2 regions of the Rhizobium sp. BR 362 genome follow, and region 2 is predicted to be linked to the other one. Evidence: riboswitches for the same ligand, from Rfam matches in the RefSeq annotation. Region 2 holds a riboswitch; the other holds the start of a gene.

Region 1 (15,272 bases), on a different contig from region 2:
GCAGCCTTGTCCTTGCCGGTGAAGGGGTCGCAGGCTTGCGACCCCAAGGGTTGAAGAGATCGGCCTGTACTTACTTCTCGCCGACGGCAGCTTCCGCCGCTGCGATTTCGGCCTTGCGGTTGGCGATCGCATCGCCGATCGGCGGTCCCTTGAAACGTCGCTGCTCGAAGCCGAACCAGACAATTGCGGTCAGGACAAGGAAGCCGACGGTGATGATACCGGCCCAGTCATTCGGCGGCTGAATGCCGAGAAGGAAGATCACGATCATCGAGATGATGCTCAGCACGGCAAAAAGCTTGAACACGCCTTCGCCGAGGTTCCACGGACCCATCTTGTCCCACTTCGAGGTGCCCCAAGCGAAGAGGCCGAGCGTGATCGGGATCGCGAAGGAGAAGAAGAGGAAGATGACGGTGCAGGAAACGACGATGGTATAAACAGGCGTATCGCCGATCGATACCAGCGAAGACCCCCAGACGAACAGCACCGAAAGGATCGAGCCGGTCCAGATGGCGGAAACCGGCGTGCGGTGTTTCGGGCTGACCCTGGAGAGCGCCTTCGATGCCGGCAGACCGCCGTCACGCGAGAACGCAAAGATCATGCGCGATACCGAGGTGACCGTTGCAAGGCCGCACAGCCACTGGCTGACGAAGATCAGGAGATAGAGGATGTCCTTGACGACGGGGTTCACCTGAGCATCCATCGCCCAGAAGAACACGTTCCAGCCCTGCTTTGCGGCATCGTCCATGTTCGGGAGCATCAGAACGAACGCGCACAGCATGATATAGCCAAACAGTGCCGACCAGAGCACGGAGGCTACCATGCCGCGCGGAACAGAATGTGCAGCCTTTACCGTTTCCTCCGAGGTATGCGCCGAGGCGTCATAGCCGGTGATCGTGTAGATCGGCAGCAGGAGGCCGAGGGCAAAGACCCAGAAGGTGGAAACCTGCGGCCAGACCGGTGCACCGGTCGCCGACCCATCGGCGGCGATCGTCGCCACACCCGAATAGTTCGTGAAGGTGAAGAGCCGTGCGAAATCGTAGGACGGCGCAGCGATCAGGCACACGACCGCCAGTGCGATCGAGGTCGCGAAGATCAGATAGCCGGAGAAGTCGGTGAGCTTTGCCGTCAGTCCGATGCCCATATGATTTACCAGAGCCTGAAGGCCGGTGATGACCACTAGGAACAGGATACGGATCAAAGTCGTATCGGCCATACCGAAATAGCCACCGAAGGCACCGACGAAGAAATAATAGGTGCCGACATTGATCGCGCCGAGCACGGTAACGAGACCGAGCAGGTTGAACCATGCGGTCAGCCAGCCGGTGAAGCGATTGCCGAGGATCGAACCCCAGTGATAGAGGCCGCCCGCAGTCGGATAGGCCGAGCTGATCTGCGCCATTGCCACGGCAAAGACCAGCGAAATAAAACATCCGACTGGCCAGCCGATGCCGATCGCGGCACCGCCTGCGCCTGACGTTGCCTGAGCAAGAGAATTGATGCCACCCGAAAGAATGCAAATAATGGAAAAGGATACGGCAAAGTTCGAGAACGAGCTCATGCGCCGTTCCAACTCCTGGGCATAGCCCATGGAGTGCAGAATATGCACGTCCTGCTTCTTGTCCAACTCTGTGTAATCAGACATGTCATTCCCCCTAAAACCTGGTCGCCCACGGAATTGCGGGCCACCATGTGCCACATGCGCCGCTGGCTTTTGCCATGCGGCCCGAATGCAGTTGAACTGCTCCCCGGGGTCTTTTCTTTCTATGCTCAGGTTTCCAGACTGCTCTGGATAAGCCCTGTCAGATAATCGGCCACGACCCCTCGGCCGATGTCATCTGCGATGAGGTCGTTGCGGACCTCGATCATAACGTTATGCAAGCCATTGGCGAGCCCATGCAGCTTGAGCGTATGGGTCACGCCGTCTTCCGGCCCGTAAGGCTGGTTTCGTTCAGTACGATAGAGCGGCGCGTTGGCCGCCGCATCAAGCATGCGGTCGGCCAGCCAGCGGTCTTCATCGTGCAAAATACCGAGCTCCACTGCCCGCTGCTTGCCATTGTACACAGGCGTAAAACTGTGAACGGTCACAAGCACGGTTTTTTGCGCCCTCGCCCGACGCTCTTTCAGAAGAGTGCGAATGCGGTCATGGAACGGCACATAGAGAGCGTCGGTGCGTGCCTGCCGGTCAGCGGCCTGCAGGTGCTGGTTGCCGGGAATCGTATAGATCTCGCTGATTTCCGGCATGGCGCCTGCGCTTTCCGGCGGACGGTTGCAGTCATAGACCAACCGCGAGAAGCGTTGGTAAACCAACGTGGCATCGAGGCTGCCAGACATCTTCCTAGCGACAGCCAGCGCGCCGGGGTCCCAGGCGATATGGCTGGAAAGCGCTTCGGCCGAAAGGCCGAGATCGCCGAAATGTTGGGGCAGCGTGCGCGAAGCATGTTCGCAGATAATCAAAACCGCGCTTTTTCCATCCGGTCGTTCGACCGCGACGCAATCGCCATCGGCTTCCGTCAGAATGCCTTGCCCGGCAAGCATCAAGGCGCCCTACCCCTCTTAATAAAATCTTTATAAGAAAAGAATTCTTCAGGTTTCGGCGACTGTCAACTAGGAACTGAAATTATTTCTTCATTTGTGACATTGACTCGAAATGTGACAGCGTAGTTATATTCCCTCTAGGAGACTGGCATCAGACCGGCCCGGGGAGCAAAAATCGAGTGAGCAATGCGTCGAAAACAGTTTCGGACGTAATCAATGCCCAATTTGACGGGCTGACGCGCGCCGAAAAGCAGCTCGCCAAGAGCCTGCTCGACAACTATCCCGTTTCCGGGTTGGGCAGCATTACGACGGTGGCCGAAAATGCGCGTGTTTCCACGCCGACCGTGGCGCGGATGGTGCAGAAACTCGGTTTCAAAGGTTATCCGGACTTTCAGTCGCGCCTCCATCAGGAGGTCGAGGCGACGATCTCGAACCCGCTGACCAAACATGACCGGTGGGCATCCAATGCTCCCGGGACACATATTCTCAATCGCTTCGCAGATGCCATTATGGGCAATCTCCGTCAGACGCTGGCCGACATCGATGCGGCAACCTTCGATAGCGTCGCTGCACTGCTGTCGGAGCGCAAGCGCGGGCTTTATTTCGTCGGTGGACGCATCACCGGCGCGCTTGCGGAATATTTCTTCACCCATATGCAGGTCATCCGCCCGAACACGACCTTGCTCTCCTCCAATTCCAGTTCCTGGCCGCAATATGTTCTGAACATGAACGCCGGCGACCTGCTCGTGATCTTCGATATCAGACGCTATGAGCAGGAAATGGTTAGCCTCGCCGCCGCCGCTCGCCGTAGCGGGGCTGAGATCATCGTCTTCACCGACCAATGGGCGACCCCTGCCGTCAAATATGCAAAGCACACTTTTCGCGTGCAAATCGAAGCACCTTCAGCTTGGGATTCCTCCGTCGTCACCCTGTTTATCGTCGAGGCCCTGATCGAAGCCGTGCAAAGCTCGACCTGGGACGAGGCGAGTGAACGCATGAAAACGCTCGAAGGCCTGTTCGAACAAACAAGGCTGTTCCGCAAGCTAGGTTAGGAGGAAAGGAAAGTATAAAACACAAGCTGAGGATCGGCCAGCAAGACAGAGTCTGTCATCATCGGCGGATAGAAGTAATTCCCGGTGTTTTCAGGAGACGCAACCCATTGGAACCCGTCACACAACCTTCATGCAACGTCATTAACAGCAACGCCAGACACTGAAAACCCAAAAGGAGGAATACCAGTGATCTCGAAAATTCATCGTCTTCTGACGCTCTCGACTGCGATGCTCGTAACTTCGACCGCAATCGCTGCTGCTGAACCGAGCGCAGACCTGATCGCCGCCGCCAAGAAGGAAGGCACGCTGACCACCATCGCTCTGCCCCACAACTGGTGCGGTTATGGCGACCTGATCGCTGCTTTCAAGGCGAAATACAGCATCGATGTCAACGAACTGAATCCGGACGCCGGGTCGGGCGATGAAGTTGAAGCCATCCGCGCCAACAAGGGCAACACCGGTCCGCAGGCGCCCGATGTGATCGACGTCGGTCTCTCCTTCGGCCCGACCGCCAAGAAGGAAGGCCTGCTGCAGGCCTATAAGGTTTCCACCTGGGATTCCATTCCGGACAGCGCCAAGGATGCTGACGGCTTCTGGTACGGCGATTACTACGGCGTTCTCTCCTTCGTCACCAACAAGGACGTCGTGAAGAACCCGCCGAAGGACTGGGCTGACCTGCAGAAGCCGGAATACGCAAACACCGTTTCGCTCGCTGGCGACCCGCGCACCTCGAACCAGGCTGTTCAGGCCGTTTACGCCGCTGGCCTTGCTGCCGGCGAAAAGGATGCCACCAAGGCCGGCGCTGCTGGTCTCGACTACTTCGCAAAGCTGAACAAGGCTGGCAACTTCGTTCCGGTCATCGGCAAGTCCGCTTCGCTCGCACAGGGCGCAACCCCGATCGTCATCGCTTGGGACTATAACGGCCTCGCATGGCGCGACAGCCTGAACGGCAACCCGCCGGTTGACGTCACGGTTCCGGCTTCGGGCGTCATCGCCGGCGTTTACGTTCAGGCGATTTCGGCTTTCGCTCCGCATCCGAACGCTGCCAAGCTGTGGATGGAGTTCCTCTATTCCGACGAAGGTCAGATTGGCTGGCTGAAGGGCTATTGCCACCCGATCCGCTTCAACGACCTGGCGAAGAACAAGAAGGTCCCGCAGGAACTTCTCGACAAGCTGCCGCCGGCTGCCGCCTACGAAAAGGCTGTGTTCCCGACGCTCGAAGAGCAGGATGCCGGCAAGGCCGCCATCACCACCAAGTGGGATTCTGTCGTCGGTTCGAACGTACAGTAATCAGACCTGACATGGCCTCCCCGCTTCAGCGGGGAGGTTTTCCGTTTTTTTGACGCCGCGGATCGGGCCAATCATGAGCATCGTCACGACATCAACGATCAGTTCCACTCCCATGATCAATAAACGCATGGTTGTCGATTGGCTGGGCATAGCGCCCTTTCTGATCTTCGCGCTGCTGTTTCTAATTCTTCCAACGATCTATCTGATTGCAGGCGCTTTTCTGACGCCCGACGGCAGCCTGACGCTGAAGAACATTGGCGATCTCTTCACAAAGTCCATCATGGACTCCTATTTGATCAGCATCAAAGTGTCTGTCGCCTCGGCGCTCGGCGGCGCGCTGATCGGCTTTTATCTGGCTTGGGCCTTGGTCATGGGCGGGCTTCCAGCCTGGGTGCGCCATGTCTTCCTTACCTTTTCCGGTGTCGCTTCAAATTTCGCCGGCGTACCTCTCGCTTTTGCCTTCATCGCCACGATCGGTCGCCTGGGCCTGATCACGCTGCTGCTGAAAAACTGGCTTGGCTTCGACATTTTTCGAGCGGGCTTCAATCTCTACAGCTTCGTCGGCTTGACCATCACCTATATGTACTTCCAGATTCCGCTGATGGTGCTAATCATCACGCCGGCGCTGGATGGCATGAAGAAGGAATGGCGTGAAGCCGCATCCATCCTCGGAGCGACCAACAGACAATATTGGCTGATGGTGGCGCTCCCCATCCTCTGGCCGAGCCTGCTTGGCACGACGCTGCTGCTGTTTGCCAACGCCTTCGGCGCCATTGCAACCGCGATCGCACTGACCGGCAGCTCGCTCAACATCATACCGATCCAGCTCTATGCGCAGATCCGCGGCGACGTGCTGCACAACGCCAATCTCGGCTATGCGATGGCGCTCGGTATGATCGTCATAACAGGCATATCCAACGTCATCTACATCATCATGCGCATCCGCGCAGAACGGTGGCAGAAATGAAGCTGCAAAAATTCTTCGCTTGGATCGCGGTCGTCATCGGCGCCATCTATTTCATCGTTCCTCTTATCGGCACGCTGGAATTCTCGCTGCGTATGCGGCGGGACGCCTATAGTTTCGACGCCTATGCATCGGTCTTTTCGGACACGCACTTCCTGTCCGCATTTGGCTATTCGATGCTCATGGCGTTGCTGACCATCATCTTCGGCATGCTGATCGTGGTGCCCACGGCCTATTGGGTGCGCCTCCGTTTGCCGCAGATTCGCCCGATCGTTGAATTCATCACGCTGATGCCCCTGGTCATCCCCGCGATCGTCATCGTCTTCGGCTATCTGCGTCTCTATAATTCGTCGTCGATCCTGCCTTTGACGGGCTTCGAGCAGACGACGAACTTCCTTCTCGTCTGCTCCTACATTGTCTTGTCCCTCCCCTATATGTATCGTTCGGTCGATACGGCGATGCGCACGATCGATGTCGGCACCCTGACGGAAGCCGCCGAAAGTCTCGGCGCGAAGTGGACGACCATTATGTTCCGCTGCATTTTCCCCAATGTGATGAGCGGCGTTCTTTCCGGCGCTTTCATTACGCTGGCGATCGTTATGGGCGAATTCACGATGGCTTCCCTGCTCAATCGTCCGGCTTTCGGCCCATATATGCAGTTGGTCGGCGCCAATCAGGCTTATCAGTCTTCGGCATTGGCTATCATCGCGCTTGCTGTCACCTGGCTCAGCATGGGCCTGCTGCAGCTCGTTTCCCGCTTTTCAAAACTGGCTCCGGTTACGGCGTAAGGCTTCTCACCATGGCTTTTCTCGAACTCACCCACATCAAAAAATCCTTCGGCGACGTTCAGGTCGTTCACGATTTCAATATGAAAATCGAGAAGGGGGAGTTCATCTCCTTCCTCGGACCATCGGGTTGCGGCAAGACGACCGTTCTGCGGATGATTGCCGGCTTCGAAAGCCCGACGGCGGGCACGCTGACGATCAACGGCAAGGACCAGCGTCCGTTGAAGCCGAACCAGCGCAATATCGGCATGGTGTTCCAGGCCTATGCACTGTTCCCGAACATGACCGTGCATGACAATGTCGCCTTCGGCCTCAAGGTCGCCGGTGTCGCCAAGCCCGAGATCGACAAGCGCGTCAAGGAAATGCTCGGGTTGATCAAGCTCGATCATCTTGCCGGCCGCTATCCCTTCCAGATGTCCGGCGGTCAGCAGCAGCGCGTGGCGCTTGCTCGCGCCATCGCCGTCAAGCCGCAGGTCCTGCTGCTCGACGAACCGCTCTCGGCGCTCGATGCCAAGATCCGCGTTTCGCTGCGCGAAGAAATCCGCGCCATCCAGCAGCAGCTCGGCATCACCACCGTTTTCGTGACGCACGACCAGGAAGAAGCGCTGTCGATCTCCGATCGCATCGTCGTCATGAATGCCGGCCGCGCCGATCAGATCGGCACGCCGTTCGAAATCTACAACACGCCCGCGACCCGCTTCGTCGCCTCCTTCGTCGGCACGCTGAACCTCATCGAAGGCAAGGTCGTCGACCCCGACAACAACCGCATCATGATTGGTGATCAGGGTGTGACGCTGAAGCAGTCAGTCACCGCCTATAAGCCCGGCGACACCGTATCGCTGGCGCTGCGTCCGGAAGCCGGCTCGCTGGCGGAATCGGCCAAGGGCGACACTGCCTTGACCGGTGAGGTCTCCTCGGCGCACTTCCTGGGTTCGGTCATCCGCACCCGTATGAACGTCGCAGGCAACACCATCTCGTTCGACATGTTCAACAGCCCTGGCATGATGCCGCCCAGCGTCGGCGAGCGAGTCACCCTGCGTTTCGCCTCCTCCGATCTGCTGGTCATCCAGGACTGATCGACGGGCCAATTGGACAGATTTTTCGCGAGCGCCGGGTAATTCGCCCGGCGTTTTTCTTTGATTTTTGTTGCACCGCATTTATAGTCCAGCCGTTCTCAGGGCGGGGTGCAATTCCCCACCGGCGGTATGGAGAGTGATCTTCGAGCCCGCGAGCGCCTTCCGCTTCGGCGAAAAGGGTCAGCAGATCCGGTGAGAGGCCGGAGCCGACGGTATAGTCCGGATGGAAGAGAGCAAGCTGGGTCGACGGCTCCTTCGCACAAGGGGTTCCTGCGACCTTGCGTGTTCGCCCAAGGGATATTGAGTCAAACCCTTGAAAGGCAAAGTTAATGACCATTTCCATTTCCACACAGCCGGGTCGCATAGCGTTGATCCGGGCCCGCTGGCATGCCGACATCGTCGATCAGTGCGTCAATTCCTTCGTTGCCGAATGGCAGAAGACCGAGGGGGCCTCCCCCATCGATATTTTCGATGTGCCCGGTGCCTTGGAAATTCCGCTGCATGCCCAGACGCTCGCGCGCAATGGCCGCTACAGCGCGATCATTGCGACCGCTTTCGTTGTCGACGGCGGTATCTACCGCCACGACTTCGTTGCCGATACCGTTCTCGATGCCATGATGCGCGTGCAACTGGATACCGGCGTTCCGATTCTTTCCACCGTGCTGACGCCGCATCATTTCCACGAGACGGAAGCGCATATTCATTTTTTCAAGCAGCATTTCGTCATCAAGGGTCAGGAAGTGGCAAATGCCTGCCGGCAGATCCTGAGCGAGCGCGCCAAGCTGCTGCCATCGGTGACTGTCTGAGTTAAGATGGTGGAGGCGCGGCAAAGGCTCGCCTCCATTTCTCCGGCGAGGAGCATCGCATGACGGTCCTGCGAATTGTCCCCAATCTGCATGCAGCCGATCCCGCCAGCGCTCGGGCCTTCTATGGCGACCTGCTCGGCCTGGATATCGTCATGGACCATGGCTGGATCATCACTTTCGCCTCGAAAGCACAGACCGTGCCGCAGATCAGCATAGCCAGCGAAGGCGGCTCAGACACGATCGTGCCCGATCTTTCGATCGAGGTCGACGATGTCGATCAGGTCTATCAACGCGTGCGATCGATGCAACTCGATATCGTCTATGATCTGAACGACGAACCCTGGGGTGTCCGGCGTTTCTATGTCTGCGATCCCTTCGGCAAGATCGTGAATATTCTGTCACACCGATAGGCCGTTCATCCCAAATCGACCTTGAAGGTGACCCGCTCCGCGGACCATAGTGTCTCGGCATAGGCAATGGGCATGCCATCGCTATCGATGTCCACTTTGAGGATGACCAAAACCGGTGTCGACTTCGGCTGCCGCAATAACCGTGCCTCCTCGGCACTCGGCATGCGCGCCTCGATCTCGGTCGACAGGCGCACGTAGTCATGGACTCCGTAGCTCGCCAGCGCGGCACTGATGGTCTGGTATTGCAGCCTCGCTTTATCGAAATCAGGAAAGCGATCGGCCGGATAATAGCTGTCGCCGAGTTCGACAGGAACACCGTCCGCCGTCATCACGCCGCGACGATGGATGACGGAGGCACCCCGCGCCAGCTTCAGGCGCGCCGCGACACGCTCCGATGCTGCAACGACCTCGTGAATTAATAATTCGCCACCAGGCTCGAAACCCTGCTCGATCAGATTCTGGGAGAACCGCGTCTTCTTCGAGAGCGTATAGTCGAGAGCCCCTCTATGCACGAAGGTCCCCCGCCCCTGTTCGGCGCGCACCAGTCCCCGCTGCTCTAGATGGCCGAGTGCCTGGCGGACGGTGAAGCGGCTGACGCCGAAGCGTTCCATAAGTTCCGGTTCGGTCGGCAATTTGGCGCCAGGAGCAAAGGTCCCGGCGGCGATATCAGCCGCCAGGATTTCGCCGATCTGATGCCAGAGAGCACTGCCGCTCTTGCGATCGATCGTCTCCATATCAGACGCGCTTTTCGAGCCGGAACAATAGCTTGTATTCGGCGGGATAGGCGAGCGCATCGAGGATGCTCGGATAATATTTGCGATCCTTCGTACCGCTGACGAAGCCGTCATAGCCGAAGCGCCGGACGGAGACATTGAATCCTGCGGCAAGGAAGGTGTCGATATAGTCCTGCGGGGAGCGATCCTGGACCGGCGCATTGCTGTTGCCGCCGATCAGCTCGCGCCATTGCGGCCAGAGAGGCATTTCATTGTGGCAACCGGTGACGGCGTAATAGATGCCGCCGTTGCGCATGACCTCGAACATCTGCTCGGCATGCCGCTTCAATTCCGGCAGCAGATAGACGACCTCATAGCTGAACGCGACATCGAAGCCATCGGCAAAAGGCGAAAGATCAGTGGATACATGAAATTCCAGCGGCATGTTGCCCTTCGCCTCGACAGCCGCTGCCACCGATTCCGAGGCGATGTCGATGCCGACGCCGCGGCGGAACGGCCGCATTGCATGAAGCAGCCGCAGGAAGCCGCCGCGATTGCAGCCGAAATCCAGCACGGTCTTCGACGAAAAATCCCGCTCCGGCACGGTCTCGATGAAATGCCGCCAAAGCGGACTATGCGACTCTGCCATCGCGATGTCGCCGTTCGGTTCGGTATGCCACGTTGCGTAGGTGGTTCCTGCGTTTGTCATGATGCGCTCGCTGTTGAAGTGGACTGAGGACGCAATAACGCAGCCGTGTGACAGGCATATGAATTCGTCCGGACGACTGGACTACTTCAGGCCGTCGCTGGACAAATAAAAAGAGGGCCCTGCCGAAGCAGAGCCCTCTTCAATTTACCAGATGCCGAGACCTACGCGCGAATGGCCTGATCGTTCGCGTCGAAGCGATGCATATGTCCCGTGTCCGGTGTCGCATAAACCGTTTCGTCCGGCTCATATTTGTGTTCGCCGAAAAGGCGCACCGTCAGAAGACCGGTCTGGTCGGATTCGAGATAGATGATCGTATCGGCGCCGAGGTGTTCGACATGGATGACCTTGGCCGCCCAGATGCCTTGTTCGCGCGACAACGTGATGTGCTCGGGGCGGATGCCGATGGTTTTGGCGCCGCTCTGTTCGAGCTTTTCCGCCGGAATGAAATTCATTTGCGGCGAACCGATGAAACCGGCGACGAAGATATTTGCCGGACGGTTATAAAGCTCCATCGGCGAACCGATCTGCTCGATCGCGCCGGCGTTCATCACGACGATTTTGTCGGCCAGCGTCATGGCCTCGACCTGATCGTGGGTAACGTAGATCATCGTTGCCCTCAAGCTGCGATGCAGGCGGGCGATTTCGAGGCGAGTCTGGACGCGCAATGCCGCATCGAGGTTCGACAGCGGTTCATCGAACAGGAAGAGTTCCGGTTCGCGCACGATGGCGCGGCCGATGGCGACACGCTGACGCTGGCCGCCGGACAGCTCGGCCGGACGACGGGCGAGATAGGGCCCAAGAGAAAGCATGCTCGACGCCTTCTCCACACGGTTGTCGATCTCATCCTTGGCGGTGCCGGCCTGCTTCAGGCCAAGGCCCATGTTGTCCTTCACCGTCAGATGCGGATAAAGCGCATAGGACTGGAACACCATGGAAATGCCGCGCTTGGCGGGCGGCGTCACCGTCACGTCGGCGCCGTTGATCAGGACTGCGCCCGAGGTCACGTCCTCCAGGCCGGCGATGCTGCGCAAAAGGGTCGACTTGCCGCAGCCGGAAGGGCCGACGAAAATGACGAACTCGCCATCCTTAACCTCGAGGTCGATGCCCTTCAGCACATCATGCGTACCATAGGCCTTACGAATGGATTTCAGTTGAAGCGATCCCACAGTCTCTTATCCCTTACAAATAAACGGGCTTGCCGGTGCGCACGCTCTCATCGGCGGCGAGGCAGATGCGCAGCGATTGAACGGCGTCGGCCATATGGCGGCTGAGGTCGATATCCTCGCGAATGGCCTTCAACATGAAGGCCTGTTCGCGATCGCACAGCTCCTGATGACCCGGCTCGCCGTCCATGCGCAGATCCTGATCCGGATGGATGAACTTGCCGTTTGGGCCGGTCTCGGCGGTGTGCAGCCGGATGACGGAGGTTTTGGTATGCGTATCGATGTCATCAGACTTGGCATTGGGATCCATTACAATCGATACCGCGCCGTTCGGCGACATCACATCCTTCACGAAGAAGGCGGTTTCGGAAATCATCGGCCCCCAGGCGGCCTCATACCAGCCGACCGACCCATCTTCATAGATCACCTGCAGATGGCCGTAATTGTACATATCTGGCGCGATCTCGTTTGACAGGCGCAGGCCCATGCCGCGCACTTCGACGGGCTTCGCGTCAGTGATCTGGCACATGACGTCGACATAATGCACGCCGCAATCGACGATCGGCGGCGTCGTGCGCATCAGCGCCTTATGCGTTTCCCAGGTCGGTCCGCTCGACTGCTGATTCAGGTTCATGCGGAAGACATAAGGACCGCCGAGCTTGCGCGCTTCGGCAATCAGCCGCATCCAGGACGGATGGTGGCGCAGGATATAGCCGATCACCAGCTTGCGGCCGGCTTTCTTGGCCGCGGCCAAAACCCGCTCCGCATCCTCGACGGTCGTCGCCAGCGGCTTTTCGACGAAGACGTCGCAGCCCGCCTCGAAAGCCATGACGGCATAGTCCGCGTGGCTGTCGGAATAGGTGTTAATCGAGCAGAGATCGGGCTTCAACTCTTTCAGCGCCGTCTCGAAATCAGGATGGATCGTATAACCCTCTAGCTCGTCGGCGAGCTTCGGCTTCGAGCGATTGACGAGGCCAACAATCTCGAAACCGGGATTGTTATGATAGGCAAGTGCATGGCTGCGGCCCATGTTGCCAAGGCCGGCAACCAAGACGCGGATCGGCTTATGGGATGAGCTCACTTGACTGCTCCGGAGGTAATGCCACGAATGAGTTGGCGGGAGAAGATGACGTAGAGGATGAGGATCGGCAGGATGGCGAGCGTCAGTGCCGCCAGGACCGCGTTCCAGTTGGTAACGAATTGGCCGATGAAAATCTGCGATCCGAGCGTCACCGTCTTGGTCGCTTCGCTCGGCGCCAGGATCAGCGGGAACCACAGGTCGTTCCAGATCGGGATCATGGTGAAGACAGCAACCGTCGCCATGGCTGGACGAACCAGGGGCAGCACGAGGCGGAAGAAAATCGCATATTCGCTGAGCCCGTCAATGCGACCCGCATTCTTGAGGTCATCGGAGACGGTCCGCATGAATTCAGACAGGATGAAGATTGCAAGCGGCAGGCCCTGCGCGGTGTAGACGAGGATCAACGAAGTCAGCGTATTGACCAGGCCGGCAGCGACCATGCCCTGCAGGATCGCGACCGTGCCGAGACGGATCGGGATCATGATGCCGATCGCGAGATAAAGCCCCATGATCGTATTGCCGCGGAAGCGGTATTCCGACAGCGCGAAAGCGGCCATGGCGCCGAACAGCAGGGTCAAGACAATCGAGACGATCGTCACGATGAAGCTGTTCTCGAAATAGGTCAGGAAATCCCCCTGCCTAAGAACAGTCTGGTAACCGATCAAACTGAAGCTGGAAGGCGTCGGGATGCTCAAGGGCGCACGGAAGATCGAGGCGCGGTCCTTGAAGGAATTGATGATCGTTAGGAACACCGGGAAAACGGCGAGCAACGTGTAGGCGATCAACGCGAGATGCACGAGGCTGGAGCGAACAAGGGAAGTGCGGGCCTTTGACATGGTCGCCTCTCCTCAGAACTGATAGCGGCGGATACGCCGCTGGACGATGAAAAGATAAAAAGAGACGCCGGCGAGAATGATCAGGAACATCACCGTCGCGATCGTTGCGCCCATCGAACGATCGCCGAGTTGTAGTTGGAAGCCGAAGAAGACGCGATAGAGCAGAGTCCCGAGAATATCGGTGGAACCATCCGGCCCCGCCAAAGCGCCCTGCACGGTATAGACGAGGTCGAATGCATTGAAATTGCCGACGAAGGTCAGGATCGAGATGATGCCGATCGCCGGCAGGACCAATGGCAGCTTGATCTTCCAGAATTGGCTCCAACCGGTGACGCCATCGCACTCGGCCGCTTCGATGACTTCTTCCGGAATGTTCAGCAGCGCAGCATAGATCAGCATCATCGGGATGCCGACATATTGCCAAACCGAGATCAGCGCGACGGTGACGAGAGCCGTGCCCGGCTTGCCGAGCCAAGGGGCAAAGAAAGACTTGAGGCCGACGAGGCCCATCAAATCGGGCGCCACACCCCAGAGCGGCGACAGTATGAGTTTCCAGATGAAACCGACGATAACGAAGGACAGCAGCGTCGGCAGAAACATGGCCGTGCGATAGAAGGCGACGAAGCGCAGCTTCGGCAGCGACAGCAGGGCCGCAAGCGCGACACCGATCGGGTTCTGCACGCACATGTGGATGACAAAGAAGATCAGATTGTTGCGCAGCGCATTCCAAAAGTCATGCGACCAGCGATCATCGCCGAATAATACTTTGAAATTGTTGAGACCGACGAAAGTTGACTGGTTATCGACGATATTATACAGCGACAGCCGCAATGTCTCGATCAGAGGCACGATCATCACCGCCGTGTAGACGATGAAGGCCGGAAGAAGAAAAACGAAGATATGCCAACGCATCTGGCGCTTGATCGGGGCCGCATCGTAAGCGGCTGATATATCGGCTTCGCTCATGGCTTTCTGCCTGCTTTGTATTGGCTGCTCATCGGGCGGCAGCGCAAATGTTCAAATTTGCCCGCTGTTCCGGCTCTTCAGCCAAGGTGGAGAAACAATATCGGGCGCGGCACGACTTGGTGTCGCAACAACGGCCGCTCGGCGGCTCATCGGCATAGGAAACAACGATGGCGCCTCATACACTTACTTGCCAAGCGAGAAAGTGGCGACCGACGGCCTCCATCCTTCTTCTGTCTGAATGCACCGGCTGTAGAATGAGGCGAGGAGCCATCAGGCCCCTCACCGATTTGTGTCAAAGCCGGACTACTTGGCCGGCTTGTACCACTTGTCGAGACCGTCCTGCAGCTTCTTGGCAGCAGCTTCCGGCGTATCCGTGCCGTTGATCACGTTGGCGGATTCCGTCCAGGTTTCGTTTTCCAGGTTCGGCGTGCCGCGCGACAGGATCTGGTAAGTCGAACGAACCGTCGACTTGTGATTGTCGCGCCAAGAAACGAATTCCTGAGCGAGCGGATCGGTCATCTTCACCGGATGCGAATTCAGGCTGAAGAAGCCCGGCAGCGCATTGGCGTAAATGTTGGCGAACTCATCGGAAGCAACCCAGCTCAGGAACTTCTTGGCTTCGTCCGGGTGCTTGCTCTTGGCATTCAGGCCGACGCCGATATCCGGATGGTCGGAGATGTAAGCCGTGTCGCCAGCCTTTGCGACCGGCGGCGGGAAGGCGCCCATCTTGAATTGAGCCTGCGTGTTGAAGAGAGCGATTTCCCACGAACCGGCCGGGTAAATGGCAGCCTTGCCGAGCGTGAAGAGGTTCTGGCTGTCAGAGTAGCTCTGGGCTTCGAAGCCGTCGCCGAGGTAAGGCTTCCACTTGGCGAGTTCCTTATACGGA
Region 2 (15,272 bases):
CCTGATCGGCGGCATCGATCTCTCAGTCGGCTCCGTTCTGGCGCTCTCAATGATGGTCATGGGCTGGGTTGCGAATGTGGCCGGCTTGCCGATGGCCGTCGCTATCCCGCTGGCGCTCCTGGCGTCAGCGCTCGCCGGCCTGATTGTCGGCTTGATGGTGACGAGTTTTCGTGTGCCCGCCTTCATTGCCACTCTTGCGATGATGTCGGTCGCCCGCGGCATTGCCAATATGATTACCGACGGCCAGCAGATCGTCGGCTTTCCGGACTGGTTCACGATGCTGGCGATCGACCGTCACTTCGGCGTCTTGACCGCGACGGTTTTCCTGATGCTGGCGATCGTCATCGTCTCCTGGCTCTTTCTCAAATATCGTTCCGAAGGGCGCATGCTCTATGCGATCGGCGGCAACCCGGAGGTCGCCCGCCTCGCCGGCATCAATGTGCCGGTGGTCACGATCGGCGTCTATGTCGTATGCGCCATCTTGGCGGGCGTTGCCGGAATCGTGCTTGCTGCTCGCCTGGATGCCGTCCAGCCCTCAAGCGGCTTTGGTTATGAGCTCGACACCATTGCCGCCGTGGTCATCGGAGGAACGTCTCTGTCGGGCGGCGCCGGCGGCATCGGCGGAACGCTGATCGGCGTGCTCATCATCGGCGTTTTGCGCAACGGCCTCAACCTGCTCAACGTCTCCCCATTCCTGCAGCAAGTGATCATCGGTGTCGTCATCGTTCTTGCGGTCGGCGCTGAGACGTTGCGCCGGCGGAAGGCATAAGACAGGCCGCCAAGGCCGCAGCCAGAATTTCCCCTTCCGTCGCACGGGCGGGGATTATGAAAGCCCGAGGGCGGAGGACGTTTCCAAGGGCGGATTGAAACCAAAGGAGGAACTCATGAAACTTTCCCGCACTCTCGTCACCACGGCGGCCATACTCGCACTTTCGCTGGGGTCGGTTCAGGCCAAGGAAGTCAAGAAACTCGGCCTTGCCGTCGCCAACCTTCAGGCAAACTTCTTCAACCAGATCAAGCAAGCCGTCGAAGCGGAAGCCAAAACCCGCGGTATCGAAGTCATCACCGTGGACGCGAAGGGCGACGGTCCGACCCAGGTCAATCAGGTCCAGGATCTTCTCACGCAGAACATCGACGCGCTCATCTACATTCCCGCCGGCGCCGCCGCCGCGACCATTCCGGTAAAGCTCGCTCACCAGTCGAATGTGCCAGTCATCAACGTCGACCGCAATGCCGACGGCGCGCCCGGCGATACCTTCCTCGCTACGGATTCGGTTGCATCGGCAAACGCCGTCTGCAAGTACATCATCGAGAAGGCCGGCGGTAAGGGCAACATGGTGATCATCCATGGCCAGAAGGGCACGACGCCGGAAGTCGATCGCACTAAGGGCTGCATGGACGCCGTCAAGGCAAACCCGGGCGTGAAGATCGTTGCCGAGCAGTGGTCGAACATCTGGAGCCAGGATGAAGGCTTCCAGATCATGCAGAACATGCTTCAAGCCAATCCGGACGTTTCGATCGTCTTCGCGCAGGCTGACGCACTCGCTCTCGGCGCTGCACAGGCCATCAAGGTCGCAAATCCCTCGCAGAAGATTGCGCTCGGCGGCTTCGATGGTGACACCGCAGCGCTCGAAGCATTAAAGAACGGCGTCTTCGACGTGACCGCGACGCAGCAAACCCAGAAAATGGGCCGTGATGCCGTTGCCAATGCTGTAAAGATTGTCGCCGGCGAAAAAGTGCCGCCGGTCCAGCTTATGGATGCGACCTTGACTACCAAGGACAATGTGGCCGGCTTTATCGCCAACCATCCGTAAGCACAATCAAAGGAGCGGTGCGATGACTGATCCGGTGCTCACACTGAAGGGTATTTCCAAGCGCTACGGCCCTCTGGAAGTCCTCAAGAACGTCAGTCTCGATGTCTTCCCAGGCGAGGTCGTCGCCTTGCTCGGCGAAAACGGTGCGGGCAAATCGACCCTGTCGGGCATCATCGCCGGATCGCGCACGCCTTCGGAAGGCTCCATGACATGGCAGGGGCAGCCTTATGCCCCTGCCAATCCACGAGAGGCGATCGACAAGGGCGTAGTCCTGATCCATCAGGAGCTACAATTGCTTCCCGAGCTGACGATCGCCGAAAACGTCTTCATCGGCCGCTGGCCGATGAAGAATGGCGTCGTCGACCGGGCGCAAATGGTCCAGCGCGCACAGGAGCAGCTCTCGCGCCTGAACCTGCATATTCCCGCAACGCGCAAGGTGGCGGGACTGTCGACCGCCAACCAGCAGCTTATTGAAATTGCCAAGGCCCTGGCACTGGACGCGAAGCTGCTGATCCTCGACGAACCGACGGCCGCACTTGGCGGCGCGGAAACCGAAGCGCTCTTCGAGCAGGTCCGAAAACTGCGTTCCGAAGGCGTCGGGATCATCTATATCTCGCACCGGATGGAAGAGATCAAACAGATCACCGATCGCATCGTCGTTCTTCGCGACGGCGAGCGCGTGCAGGAATTTGCCGACAGCTCGACCCCCGTGCGCACGATCGTTGAAAGCATGGTCGGCCGGTCGCTCGACAGGATGTTCCCGACATTGCCGGTGCCGCAGGATCATCCGGTGCTGCAGGTCAAAGGTTTGACCTCTGCGGACGATTCCTTCCGCGACATCAGTTTTGAGGTCAGGGCTGGAGAAATTCTGGGTATCGCCGGTCTTGTCGGCGCCGGGCGAACCGAACTGGTGCGCGCCATCTCCGGAGCAGATCCGATAAAGTCCGGCGCGGTGCATCTCAATGGCGAGCCGCTGAAACTACGCAGCCCGGCCGACGCCGTCGCGAGAGGCATCGTTATGGTGCCGGAAGACCGCAAACTGCAGGGACTGGTCGTCAATCATCGGATTGCTGAAAACCTCGTTTACCCAAACCTCGATCGGTTCGGAGGCCGGTGGATTACGTCCGCCATGAAGCGAGATTTCGCAAAGAGGGCCATTTCCACGTTCGGCATCAAGGGCCGTGGCGATCAACTTGCCTCCGACCTTTCGGGCGGCAACCAGCAAAAGATCGTCATTGCAAAATGGCTGATGCGCGATCCCAAAGTGGTGGTGCTCGATGAACCGACCCGAGGCATCGATGTCGGCGCCCGTGCCGGCATTTACGACATCATTGTCGGCCTCGCGAACAGGGGCGTGGCCGTCATCGTGGTCAGCTCCGATCTGGAAGAGGTTCTCGGCGTATCGAACCGCATCCTGGTCCTTGCGCAGGGAAAACAGGCCGGAATCCTGGAGCGTGATCAGGCGAACGACGTCTCCGTTATGGAATTGGCTACAATCTAAAATGACATCAAGAAAGGAAGAGCGATGCCTGACATCACTCTGAATGCTCCCAAGCTTTTCGATCTCTCCGGAGAGGTTGCCTTCGTAACGGGCGCCGGCAGCGGCATCGGCCAACGTATCGCCATCGGTCTGGCTCAATGCGGCGCGGATGTCGCGTTGCTCGACCGCCGCAATGACGATGGCCTGTCGCAGACCGCCGAATTCGTCCGCAAGGCGGGGCGCCGCTCCATTCAGATTGCTGCTGATGTGACCGACAAGGCAGCGCTTGCCGAGGCCGTAGAAAGGGCTGATGTCGAACTGGGTCCCCTCTCCCTCGCACTCAATGCCGCAGGCATCGCGAACGCCAATCCGGCCGAGGAGATGGAAGAAGAGCAGTATCAGACGCTGATGGATATCAACCTCAAGGGTGTCTTCCTCTCCTGCCAAGCCGAAGCGCGCTCGATGCTCAAGAGCGGCAAGGGATCGATCGTGAACATTGCGTCCATGTCTGGCGTCATCGTCAATCGCGGCCTGAACCAGTGCCATTACAACGCTTCCAAGGCCGGCGTCATCCACATGTCGAAGTCGCTGGCGATGGAATGGGTCGGCCGAGGAATTCGCGTCAACACGATTTCGCCTGGCTATACCGCGACGCCGATGAACACCCGGCCGGAGATGGTCCACCAGACAAAGCTGTTTGAAGAGCAGACCCCGATGCAGCGCATGGCAACGGTCGATGAGATGGCTGGTCCTGCCGTATTTCTGCTTTCGAACGCGGCAAGCTTTGTCACGGGTGTCGACCTTTTGGTCGACGGCGGCTTCTGCTGCTGGTGATGACGATGCCTCGCAAGCTGATCGCCGGAAACTGGAAAATGAACGGGCTGCTCTCGGACCTCAACGAGATCACCGCCATCGCGGCGGCGGCCGATGACTCTAGAGCCGAAGCGATCATATGCCCACCCGCCACCCTTATCGACCGCGCCGCGTCGATAACGAGAGGCTCAAAATTACGGATCGGCGGGCAGGATTGCCACGCCTCGCCGTCGGGCGCTCATACAGGCGACATTTCGGCGGACATGTTGGCCGATCTCGGCGCAGCCTTTGTGATCCTCGGCCATTCGGAGCGCCGGGCGGATCATGGTGAGACGAGTGCTCTCGTCGCTGCAAAGACGGCGGCGGCCTATTGCGCCGGGCTGACGGCTATCATCTGTGTTGGCGAAACGGATGAGGAGAGGACAAGCGAAATGACGCTTGCGGTGGTCGAAAGCCAGCTTTCGGCGTCCGTTCCGGATAGCGCTTCCGCTGCCAACACCGTTATCGCCTACGAACCGGTATGGGCAATCGGCACCGGCCGTGTTCCGACGGAGGCTGAGATCGCTGACGTCCACGCTGCCCTGCGTAGTGCCTTGATCAAGCGTTTCGGCGCGGAAGGCAATGAGATACGGCTCCTTTACGGCGGCTCCGTGAAGCCATCGAACGCCGCTTCGCTCTTCGCCATTGCGGGTGTGGACGGCGCGCTTGTCGGGGGAGCTTCCCTCAAGGCATCGGATTTTAGAGCAATACTTCGCGCTGTGCCTTGAAGGCGAGACCGATCGCTGCTGGGGCCGCCGGCAAAACGGCCCTGCATTCATTTTGATAAGCGCCGTTCGCGAGGACGTACGGCGATTGACCGGGAGAAACCAAATGAACCGCTTCGAAAACAAGACCGTTGTCATCACCGGAGGCAGCCGCGGTATTGGCGCCGCCATCGCAAGACGCTTTGCGAAAGAGGGCGCAAATCTCGTCGTTTCCGCCAATGAGGAGTCGGTGCACTCCGTCGCCGAGCAGATCAGGAAGGATGGCGGCAAAGCAATTTCCTTTGTCGGGGACGTCACGGACAAGGCGAGCGTGAAGGCCCTCTACGACGCGGCGGAAGACGCCTTCGGTTCGGTCGACGTCTCGATCCAGAATGCCGGCGTCATCACGATCGCGCGGATCGAAGACATGACCGAAGGCGAGTGGGATAAGGTCATGGCCGTCAACTCCAAGGGCGTTTTCCTGTGCGCCCAGGAAGCGATTTTACGCATGCGCAAGCACGGTCGTGGCGGACGCATTATCAACACCGCATCGGGACAGGCGCGAGACGGCTTCATCTATACGCCGCACTATGCCGCCTCGAAGATGGGTGTGGTCGGGATCACCCAGAGCCTCGCAAAGGAAGTCGCCACCGAAAACATAACCGTCAACGCCTTCTGCCCGGGGATCATCGAGACCGACATGTGGGCCTACAACGATAAGGCCTGGGGTAAGCTCCTCGGCAATTACGGTCCGGGTGAGTTGATGAAGGAATGGGTGGAAGGCATTCCGATGAAGCGCGCCGGTTCGGGCGAAGACGTCGCCGGCCTTGTCACCTTTCTCGCGAGCGATGATGCTGCCTATATCACTGGGCAGACGATCAATGTCGATGGCGGTCTCATCATGTCCTGACTGCGGTCGGTTAAGAGAAACAATCTGTTCAGCGGTTGCGTCGCATAAAGGACAGAGAGAGGGAAACTGCCCTCTTGCGGGAGGCCATATCGATCGCCTATCTTACCGGTGTTCTCAGGGCGGGGTGAAACTCCCCACCGGCGGTATCGAGGAAACTCGGAGCCCGCGAGCGCCTCCGCAAATCGCGGAGGGTCAGCAGACCCGGTGAGAGGCCGGGGCCGACGGTTAAAGTCCGGATGGAAGAGAGCAATCGTGCGAGCGCCACCGGTGTTGTGGCGCGTCCGCAGGCTTGTTCGCCCAAGGGATAAACTGTGACTTCGAAAGAAGTCTTGGATGCTGCAAAAGCGGCTAACCCTTGAAAGGCAAAGTGCATGGCAATTTCCAAAATCGAAGATGCAATCGCGGCGATTTCGCGTGGTGAGATCGTTGTTGTCGTTGATGATCAGGACCGAGAAAACGAGGGCGATCTTGTGATTGCGTCCGATGCCATCACGCCTGCCGCAATTGCCTTCATGATGAATCACGCGCGCGGACTGATCTGCGTGGCGATGCAGGGTGAAAGGCTGGATGAGCTCGACATTCCTCTGATGGTTCCGCGCAATACCGAGGTTCTGAAGACCGCCTTTACGGTGTCCGTGGACTACATTCCGGAAACCACGACGGGGATTTCCGCAGCCGATCGCGCGGCGACCGTTCGGGCCCTTGTTACACAAGGCACCCGGCCTGACGACTTTGCCCGACCTGGCCATATTTTTCCGCTGCGTGCCAACCCGGCAGGCGTGCTCGGACGTCCCGGCCATACCGAGGCAGCCGTCGATCTCGCAAGGCTCGCCGGCTATTCCGGGTCCGGGGTGATTTGCGAAGTTGCCAATGACGACGGTACGATGGCCCGCCTTCCGGATCTTGAAAAGTTCGCCGAACGCCACGGCCTGCTGCTGGTGACGATCGAAGATCTGATCGCCTACTTGGCCCATCAGCGCGATCTGACGACGCGGGAAATGTCGGCCGCCTAGTCGTTAGAGAAATGCTGGCAAGGGCGCGCCCAATGGCGGGCGCGCCACGTCCACATAGCGTTCCAGACCCGCGCCGAGCCGGCCGGGAATGGAGCGAGAGGCGCTTTTGACACCTCTCGCATCCTCCTGTTCACTTCGGTTCCTTACCATGCCCGGAAATTCCAAACAGGAAATCCGGACGTTTCCTCACCATCCGGCAGGCCGATATCCTGGCGCATGCGGTTGGACAGTAGAGAGGTTTGATTTACCGTTTGCTGATGCCTCAACATGGCGAGGAACAACGCAAACGCGGTCTTCCGGGCGCCAAATTTGAGGCAAAGTTCATCGACCGTCGCCGCAAGAGTGTCGGCAACTAAAGATTGTGCTTCGCGCATAGTTTCTTTCCCGGCGCAACGATGCAGCCGAGTCCTTTCGAAGGTGAAAAGACGTGCGAATACCGACGCGGAAATGCGAAAGATCGCTCCGGTAACCGGTCACGTCAAGGTAACGAGAAAAATGCTAAACGGGCGGCGAATCCGAGGGCTTAGTAGCCTGGATGCCAATGACGGCTCGGGCTCGACGCGCATTGCATCGACACCACCACGGCCATTCCGCCAGAGAAGCGACTAAACATGAGAATAGATTTCATTTCACGCCTCCTCTGATTTGATTGCGGATGCGGCTATGTTACACGAGATCGACCAATCGGCAAGCATACAATTTCACATTGCAGATATCAGGCGGAATCGTTGCGAAAATGCAACACTATTGCCACACCCTCGCGCTTTGACTCGCTATCATCAGCCCGCTCCATTCAGCGACAGGTCACCCGCTCAGTGGCCGCTATACTTGACCACGCATTATCCTTGCCGCTTTAGTGCAAGATGTTTGGGCAGTCCGTGAAGGGAAGACACGGACGAAATCGGCCGGGAAACCTGGAGGACCATCTCTTGTCGCTTAGGCACCAGATCATTGCGCTGGCGATCATTCCGCTCGTGATCGCGATCCTGGCGATCACGAGTTTCATCACCTGGCAGTCGGCGAACCTCACGCAAGTTAATATCGCGACCTTCGAGCAGAACATGCTGAAGTCCAAGGAAACGGAAATCCTCAACCTGACCCATCTTGCCGTCTCGGCGATCCAGGCGACCTATGGAGATGCGGCGGCGGACGATCAGGCCGCCAAGGAAAAGGTCGCGGCCATCCTCGCTTCGCTCGACTACGGCAAGGACGGATATTTCTTTGTCTATGATTATGATGGAAACAACATCGTTCATCCGCGCCAGAGCTTCCGGCCTGGCCGGAATTGGCTCGATCTGACCGATCCGAACGGGGACAAGGTGATCGCCGAGCTGATTGCGACGGCAAAGGCGGGCGGTGGACTGCACCAGTACGAGTGGCAAAAGCCATCCAGCGGCCAGGTGGCCGACAAACTGTCCTTTGTCGTCGGCCTCGACAAGTGGCGCTGGGTCGTCGGAACCGGCGTCTATCTCGACGACGTCTATGCCCAGACAGCGGCGGCAAATGCCAGCATGCGCGTCAGCATCAAAAGCACCTTTGTGATCGTGGCGATGATTGCCGTTCCTGCCGTCATCGTCGTCTTCACCACCTGCATGCTGCTGACTTTTCATGAGCGACGCATGGCCGATGGCAGGCTCAAGGAGCTGACCCAACGGGTTATCGACACGCAGGAGGAGGAACGCGCCCGGCTTGCCCGCGAGCTGCATGACGGTGTTTCGCAAAACCTCGTTGGTGTCCGCTATGCCATGGATCTTGCCGGCCGCAAGGTCAGGACCGACGTCAACGATGCGGCGCTGACGATCGAGCGCGGCGTAGAGGCGCTGAATGGCGCGATCAAGGAGATCCGGCGCCTGTCCCACGATCTTCGTCCACGCGTGCTCGACGACATGGGTCTGACCGCTGCACTCGAGGCCTTGTGCCATAATTTTCAGGAGCGGAGCGGAATTGTAACGGAAATCGAAGCGTCCGGTTTCGTCGATCGGCTGAAGCCCGAGGCCAGTACGGCGCTCTACCGCGTTGCTCAGGAAGCGTTCAACAATGTCGAGAGGCATTCCGGTGCAAGCCGACTTGCGATAAGGCTCTGGAGCGATGGCGGGCGGGCGCGCATGACCGTCTCCGACAACGGCACGGGCTTCAGCGATGCCAAAGCGGCCGGCGCGGGCGGCCACGGTCTGGGTCTTCGCAACATGCAGGAGCGGATGGCGCATTTCCGCGGCCTGCTTCTGATCGACAGTACCGCCGCTGGCACGACGCTGACTGCGATGATGCCGAAATCGGCCAATCTGCAGCCCCGCGATCAGGTCGAAGCCGCATGACGGAGCGTCCCAAAATCAAGGTGCTGCTGATCGACAACCACCCGCTGGTGATCGATGGACTGAAAGCCGTCCTCGAAACCTACGATTATATAGAGGTCGTAGGAACGGCAGGTCTCGCACAGGCGGGCCTGGACATCGGCCGCGACACGCGGCCCGAGGTTGTGCTGATGGACATCAACATGCCGAAGCTGAACGGGATCGACGCCATTGAACTCTTTCGAAGCGAATTGCCCGAGACCCGGGTCGTCATGCTCTCCATGCATGATAGCCGGGAATACATCTCCTCCTCCGTGATGCGCGGCGCCGCCGGTTACATCCTCAAGGATGTCTCGACCGACGAGATCGTTTTGGCCATCGAAACGGTCGCTCAGGGCGGAACATATTTCTCGTCCGGTGTCGTCGACGTGCTGATGGAGCGCAAGAGCGAAGATGATGCGGATCCCCTGACGCCGCGCGAGCGTGACGTCCTCGGCCTCATTGTTTCCGGAAGGAGCAATAAGGAGATGGCCGAGGCCCTCGGCATAACGCCCGCCACCGCCGAGACGCACCGCAAGAACGTCAAGAAGAAGCTCAACATTGGCACGACCGCAGGGCTCATCCGCTATGCGCTCGATCATGGCATCAGTCTCAAAACGCGATGAATTGCGCCCTACCCACTTCTGGGTAGGCTTCGCCATTTCACTCCTCCAACCATCTTGTCTGACGAAAACCGTCACCATAGGACTTCACTGCGGCTTGCTGGAGAGCGAACCGCTGGGAGGATTTCAAATGCACTACGTCTGCTTCCGTCCAGCCGGGAAACCCGTTGCGACGGCACGAGCCGGGCTTGCCCCGACTAGCGACTGACACGCCCGCCTTCCACGCTGATAACCGCAACTTGCCGCCACATGTGGCGCCGGAAGGTATCCGACATGGAAAAACCACGAAGCAAGGCAGCGCTCTGGCTGCTCGTCATTCCCTATATCGGCCTGCTCTGGCCATCCTTTTACAATACCCGCGAGCCGGCTTTGTTCGGTTTTCCCTTCTTCTATTGGTATCAGCTCGCCTGGGTGCCGATCACCGCTTTCCTGACCTTTATCGCCTATCGGAGCGTGCGCCATGACGACTGACATCGACAGCACGGCGCTTGCCGTCTTCCTCTTCTTCTTCGCGCTCGTAACGATTTTGGGCTTCGTTGCGTCCCGCTGGCGCAAACCAGCCACGCTTGCCCATATCGACGAATGGGGCCTGGGTGGCCGCAGCTTCGGCACCTGGATCACTTGGTTCCTGGTCGGCGGCGACTTCTACACGGCCTACACGGTGATCGCCGTCCCCGCGCTCGTCTATACGGTCGGCGCCTATGGCTTCTTCGCTCTGCCCTATACGATCGTCGTCTATCCCTTCGTGTTCATGGTGATGCCCGTTCTCTGGAAGCGCGCAAGGGATTTCGGTTACGTGACCGCCGGTGACGTCGTGCACGGCCAGTATGGTTCACGCCCATTGGAACTCGCCGTAGCGGCAACCGGCGTCATTGCGACCATGCCCTATATCGCCTTGCAGCTCGTCGGCATGACGGCGGTCCTGAAGGCGCTTGGCCTGCATGGCGAACTGCCACTGGCGATCGCCTTTATCGTGCTCGCGCTCTACACCTATTCGGCAGGTCTGCGCGCCCCGGCTCTGATTGCCTTCGTCAAGGACATCATGATCTATGTCGTGGTGATCGCTGCCGTGGCGCTCATTCCCTCAAAACTCGGCGGCTATGCCAATGTGTTCGCCGCAGCCGACGCCGCATTCCAGGCCAAGGGATGGGGAAGTCTTCTCCTGGGCCCCAATCAATATGTCGCCTACGCCACGCTCGCCTTGGGCTCGGCTCTCGCAGCTTTCATGTATCCGCATACACTGACGGGCATTTTCGCGTCGAACAGCGGCAAGACGATCCGCAAGAATGCCGTCCTGCTGCCCGCCTATACGCTGCTGCTCGGCCTTCTTGCCCTGCTCGGCTACATGGGCCATGCCGCCGGCCTGAAACTCGATAGCCCCAACGATGTCGTACCGGCCTTGTTCAAGACGCTGTTCTCCGGTTGGTTTGCCGGCTTCGCTTTCGCGGCAATCGCGATCGGCGCCCTGGTTCCAGCCGCCGTGATGAGCATCGGTGCCGCCAATCTCTTCACCCGCAATTTTTGGAAGGCCTATGTCGATCCAAAGGTAAGCAGCGCGGGCGAAGCGAAGGTCGCCAAGATCACCTCGCTCGTGGTCAAGGTGGGTGCCCTGCTGGTCATTCTCTTCCTGCCGACGCAGTTTGCCCTCGACCTGCAATTGCTCGGCGGTATCTGGATCCTGCAGACGCTTCCTGCCTTGGTGTTCGGTCTCTATACCAATTGGTTCCGCGCACCGGGCTTGCTTGCCGGCTGGTTCGTCGGCTTCATCGGCGGCACCTTCCTCGTCTGGGATGCCGGCTGGAAGCCGTTGCACTTGATCAGCCTCGGCGGAGAGCCCTTCACCGTCTACACCGGACTGCTTGCGCTTGCGGCAAACATCGCGGTCGCAGTCGTGGTCAATGCTGTCGTGCCGGCAAGGACTGCGGCGCGGGCTTGAAACAAGACCAGCGGAGGACCGCGACGTTGCGGTCCTCCGCCGTCTCGCATCGGGACGCACGAAATTGTCATACTAATATCCACAATCCGCACGCATGTACAATTTGCGCAGGGAATAGCAGGGCGACAGCGCGCTTTGCTCCGGACCATGTCCGAATGCGCGAAAGATTAACCTTCTTCGGTACGTCATCGTCATCACTATTTTTATGAAGTAAGTGACGGTGGTTTTTGAGCTCGGGTTTTTCATATTCGCTTGGTCGGCTCCTCGAAACCCTTCGTGGTCTGCGAAGAGACACAGGCGGCAACGTCGCTATTGTTGTTGCCCTCACGATGGTGCCTATGATCCTCGCAGTTGGCGCGAGCTTTGACTATATCCGCGCCTATAATGTCAGGCAGAGCATGCAGAGCGATCTCGACGCGGCCCTAATCGCCGCCGTCAAACAGATCGACACCGATGACTCCGACGCTCTCAAGGAAAAGGTTTCCGACTGGTTCCATGCGCAGGTGGAAAGCAGCTATTCGCTCGGCGACATTGAAATCGATACGACCAACCATCGCATAACGGCAACGGCGAGCGGCACGGTTCCCACGACTTTGATGCAGCTCGCGAACGTCACGACGGTTCCCGTCAGCGTGGAAAGTGCCGTCGAAGGACCCGCAACGTCCTATCTCAACGTTTATATCGTGATCGACAAATCCCCGTCGATGCTCCTGGCGGCAACGACGGCAGGCCAGCAGACCATGTATTCCGGCATCGGATGCCAATTTGCCTGCCATACTGGCGATGCGCACACAGTCAGCGGTAAATCTTACGCCAACAACTACGAGTACAGCACCGCAAAGGATATAAAGCTGCGCGCCGACGTTGCCGTAGATGCCGTCAGTGAAGTGCTCGATATGATCGATAAGTCCGACAGCAATCATACACGCATCAAAGTCGGACTATACAGCTTGGGTGATACAACCACGGAAGTTCTGGCTCCGACGGTGGATACCGCAAGTGCGCGCAAACGACTGTCTGATAACAGCTACGGCCTCACAAGCGCGACGTCGACGACCTACACCTATTTTGACGTCTCCTTGACCGCGCTGAAGAAGATGGTCGGCACCGGTGGCGATGGCACCTCCTCGTCCAAACCGCTCAAACTGGTTCTCCTGCTGACGGACGGCGTCCAGTCACAGCGCGAATGGGTAATCAATGGGGTGACATGGAGCGGTAAGACAGCCGTATCTGGCGCCTACTGGAACAAGGTAGCCCCGCTCAATCCGGACTGGTGTGCATACATCAAGAACCAGTCCGCCACCATGGCGGTTCTTTATACCGAATATCTGCCGATCACCACGGACTGGGGTTATAACGCAACTGTCGGCTCGACCATGGCGAGCGCCAAGTGGAAGAGCACCTGGGGCGGCACCATGGATAGCGGCGTATCGACCAGCATCACGCGACGAGACTACATCCCCTATGCGCTTGCCGACTGCGCATCTTCGAAAAGCTTGTTTATTTCCGCATCATCGTCAGCAGACATCACGACAGGCTTGTCAGCGCTTTTCACCCAATATCTCACATCCGTTCGGCTGACCCAATGAGGCAGGCGAAACCGTTTGCACTTCTGCGCCGCCTCCTCGCCGATCGTCGCGGCGTCGCTGCGATCGAATTTGCGATCCTGGCCCTGCCGCTGTTCATGTTCATATTCACGATCATCGAAGTGTCACTGATGTTTTTCGTCGACTCTGCATTGGACGCTTCGGTGCAGAAGATCTCGCGAATGATCCGTACCGGCGAAGCCGCGTCCTCCAAGATCACACTGGCCGATTTCAAAGCCCAAATTTGTACCGATATGCTTTTGGCATTCGAATGCTCCGACAATCTGTTGGTAAAGGTCGACGTGCTTTCCGACATATCATCCGTCGCCAGCACTGACCCCATCGACAGTAGCGGCAAGCTCGCTGTCACCGAGACCTACGATATAGGCAAGGGCAGCGACTACATCCTGGTCCAGGCATTTCTGCCCTGGACCGCCGTCGTCAATTTTTTCACCTTGTCGAGCGCCGAGCTTTCCGATGGCCGCTATCTTCTCGGATCTTCCGTTCTGTTCCGCAACGAGCCTTTCTAAAATGATCCCGAAACGGAGCCTGTCCTTTTCCCGGACGGCCAAACTCTGCATTCGCTGCTTAATTCACGATCGGTCGGCTGCCTCGGGCGTGGAATTCGCTCTCGTATTGCCGATCCTGGTGGTTCTGCTGTTTGGCGCAGTCGATCTCGGCCATGCGCTGACGGTCAGCCGGAAAATGGATGAGATCGCCTCCACGACGGGCGACATGATTTCACAGCAGGGCACCTGGACAAAGACCGATGTCGCAAAGCTTCTGTCCGGCGCCAGCTTCATCCTGCAGCCTTATGACACCACAGGACTTACGATCACGGTCTCGGTGAACGATATCAGCAGCGCAGGCAGCGCGACAGTGAACTGGTCCGCCGCGCTCAATACATCTGCTCTTAGCTCCGGCACCGCAAGCACGATCACAATACCGTCGGAGATACAGGAAACCGGCGTGCAGGTCATACTAACGCGGGTGCAATATACATTGACGACCCCCGTCTCGGCGTTCTTTGCGTCCATTACCGGCACGAATGGCTATACCTTCGATCGCCATTTCTTCAATCGTCCAAGAGTCGGCGACACGATCACCTACAAGTAGGCCGGAAGGTCGTCCGACGATAGCGGCGACAGAGTTGGATAAAGAGCGGCGGCTCCGGCATTCCGGTGCCACCGCCAAACGTGAGGAACTTATCCGATTGTCATCAAGCTGGCATTGCCACCTGCAGCCGCCGTGTTGATCGAGGTTGAAACCTCCTCGACAAGCCAGTTCAAGCAATAGGCCTCGATATCACTCTCAAGCTCCGCCGTCGTCGCCGACTGGACAAGGATGAGCGGCCCGTCAAGCGCGGCGATCCGCTGGTTGATCTCAAGGACCCGTTTTGCGTCTCCTTCCACCAGCGCGGCGGCGAATGGGCCATCGGCATTCCAGTCCTTCGTCCATGCCAGACGTGCGGCGACGCTGGCTGGAAGGCCCGTAAGCGCTGAACGAAGCCCGGAACTTTCGTCGACGACCAGATGGTTGCCGGTCGCGAGTGCTGCCGCAATCTGGCGATAGAGGCCTCGCTCCGTTGCGGGAGCGAGAAGCACCCGCCCGCGGGGATGAAGCGCGTAGACGTTCCGTTCGCCGACAGGGCCGGCAAGCTCCTTTTCGAGACCCACTGCGGAAAGGCTGCCGAGTTCGCGCGCTGCCTCGGCATCCTCGCTACGGCCCTTTCCGGAAAGCCATAGGGCGAAATCCGAGAGTGACGGGTCAATATGGAACGAGCTGTGCTGCGGGGGAACCGGCGCTTTTTGGACCAGTCGACCGATGTAAAGCGGCCCGCCCGCTTTCGGGCCGGTTCCCGAGAGTCCGCGTCCACCGAAAGGCTGGACGCCGACGACCGCGCCGATGATGTTGCGGTTGACGTAGAGATTGCCTGCCTTGATCCGCCCCGTGACGCGGGCGATCGTCTCGTCGAGGCGCGTATGCAGACCGAACGTCAGGCCATAGCCCGAGCCGTTGATGTC

Evidence for each region. Region 2 has a riboswitch for FMN ahead of ribB (3,4-dihydroxy-2-butanone-4-phosphate synthase). Riboswitches for the same ligand answer to the same signal wherever they lie in the genome.
Region 1: linked by a shared signal. The riboswitch ahead of QDY28_RS01305 (6,7-dimethyl-8-ribityllumazine synthase) and the one ahead of ribB (3,4-dihydroxy-2-butanone-4-phosphate synthase) in region 2 are both predicted to bind FMN.

The regions. Positions count from the first base shown of each region.
Region 1 is NZ_JARWGH010000001.1:253,265-268,536, reverse strand. Features, by position in the region: gene QDY28_RS01340 (amino acid permease) at 71-1,642, opposite strand; gene QDY28_RS01335 (N-formylglutamate amidohydrolase) at 1,768-2,538, opposite strand; gene QDY28_RS01330 (MurR/RpiR family transcriptional regulator) at 2,715-3,587, shown strand; gene QDY28_RS01325 (ABC transporter substrate-binding protein) at 3,774-4,877, shown strand; gene QDY28_RS01320 (ABC transporter permease) at 4,951-5,844, shown strand; gene QDY28_RS01315 (ABC transporter permease) at 5,841-6,629, shown strand; gene QDY28_RS01310 (ABC transporter ATP-binding protein) at 6,641-7,702, shown strand; FMN riboswitch at 7,793-7,941, shown strand; gene QDY28_RS01305 (6,7-dimethyl-8-ribityllumazine synthase) at 8,032-8,508, shown strand; gene QDY28_RS01300 (VOC family protein) at 8,568-8,918, shown strand; gene phnF (phosphonate metabolism transcriptional regulator PhnF) at 8,924-9,652, opposite strand; gene QDY28_RS01290 (class I SAM-dependent methyltransferase) at 9,654-10,340, opposite strand; gene QDY28_RS01285 (ABC transporter ATP-binding protein) at 10,502-11,506, opposite strand; gene QDY28_RS01280 (Gfo/Idh/MocA family protein) at 11,520-12,584, opposite strand; gene QDY28_RS01275 (carbohydrate ABC transporter permease) at 12,581-13,420, opposite strand; gene QDY28_RS01270 (carbohydrate ABC transporter permease) at 13,433-14,386, opposite strand; gene QDY28_RS01265 (ABC transporter substrate-binding protein) at 14,690-15,272, opposite strand, start outside.
Region 2 is NZ_JARWGH010000011.1:4,552-19,823, reverse strand. Features, by position in the region: gene QDY28_RS16215 (ABC transporter permease) at 1-769, shown strand, start outside; gene QDY28_RS16210 (sugar ABC transporter substrate-binding protein) at 885-1,814, shown strand; gene QDY28_RS16205 (sugar ABC transporter ATP-binding protein) at 1,837-3,315, shown strand; gene QDY28_RS16200 (SDR family oxidoreductase) at 3,340-4,128, shown strand; gene tpiA (triose-phosphate isomerase) at 4,128-4,874, shown strand; gene QDY28_RS16190 (glucose 1-dehydrogenase) at 4,978-5,760, shown strand; FMN riboswitch at 5,867-6,012, shown strand; gene ribB (3,4-dihydroxy-2-butanone-4-phosphate synthase) at 6,132-6,773, shown strand; gene QDY28_RS16180 (DUF1127 domain-containing protein) at 6,917-7,147, opposite strand; gene QDY28_RS16175 (cache domain-containing protein) at 7,703-9,088, shown strand; gene QDY28_RS16170 (response regulator transcription factor) at 9,085-9,729, shown strand; gene QDY28_RS16165 (DUF3311 domain-containing protein) at 10,000-10,197, shown strand; gene mctP (monocarboxylate uptake permease MctP) at 10,187-11,662, shown strand; gene QDY28_RS16155 (TadE/TadG family type IV pilus assembly protein) at 11,890-13,251, shown strand; gene QDY28_RS16150 (TadE/TadG family type IV pilus assembly protein) at 13,248-13,778, shown strand; gene QDY28_RS16145 (TadE/TadG family type IV pilus assembly protein) at 13,780-14,364, shown strand; gene putA (trifunctional transcriptional regulator/proline dehydrogenase/L-glutamate gamma-semialdehyde dehydrogenase) at 14,454-15,272, opposite strand, start outside.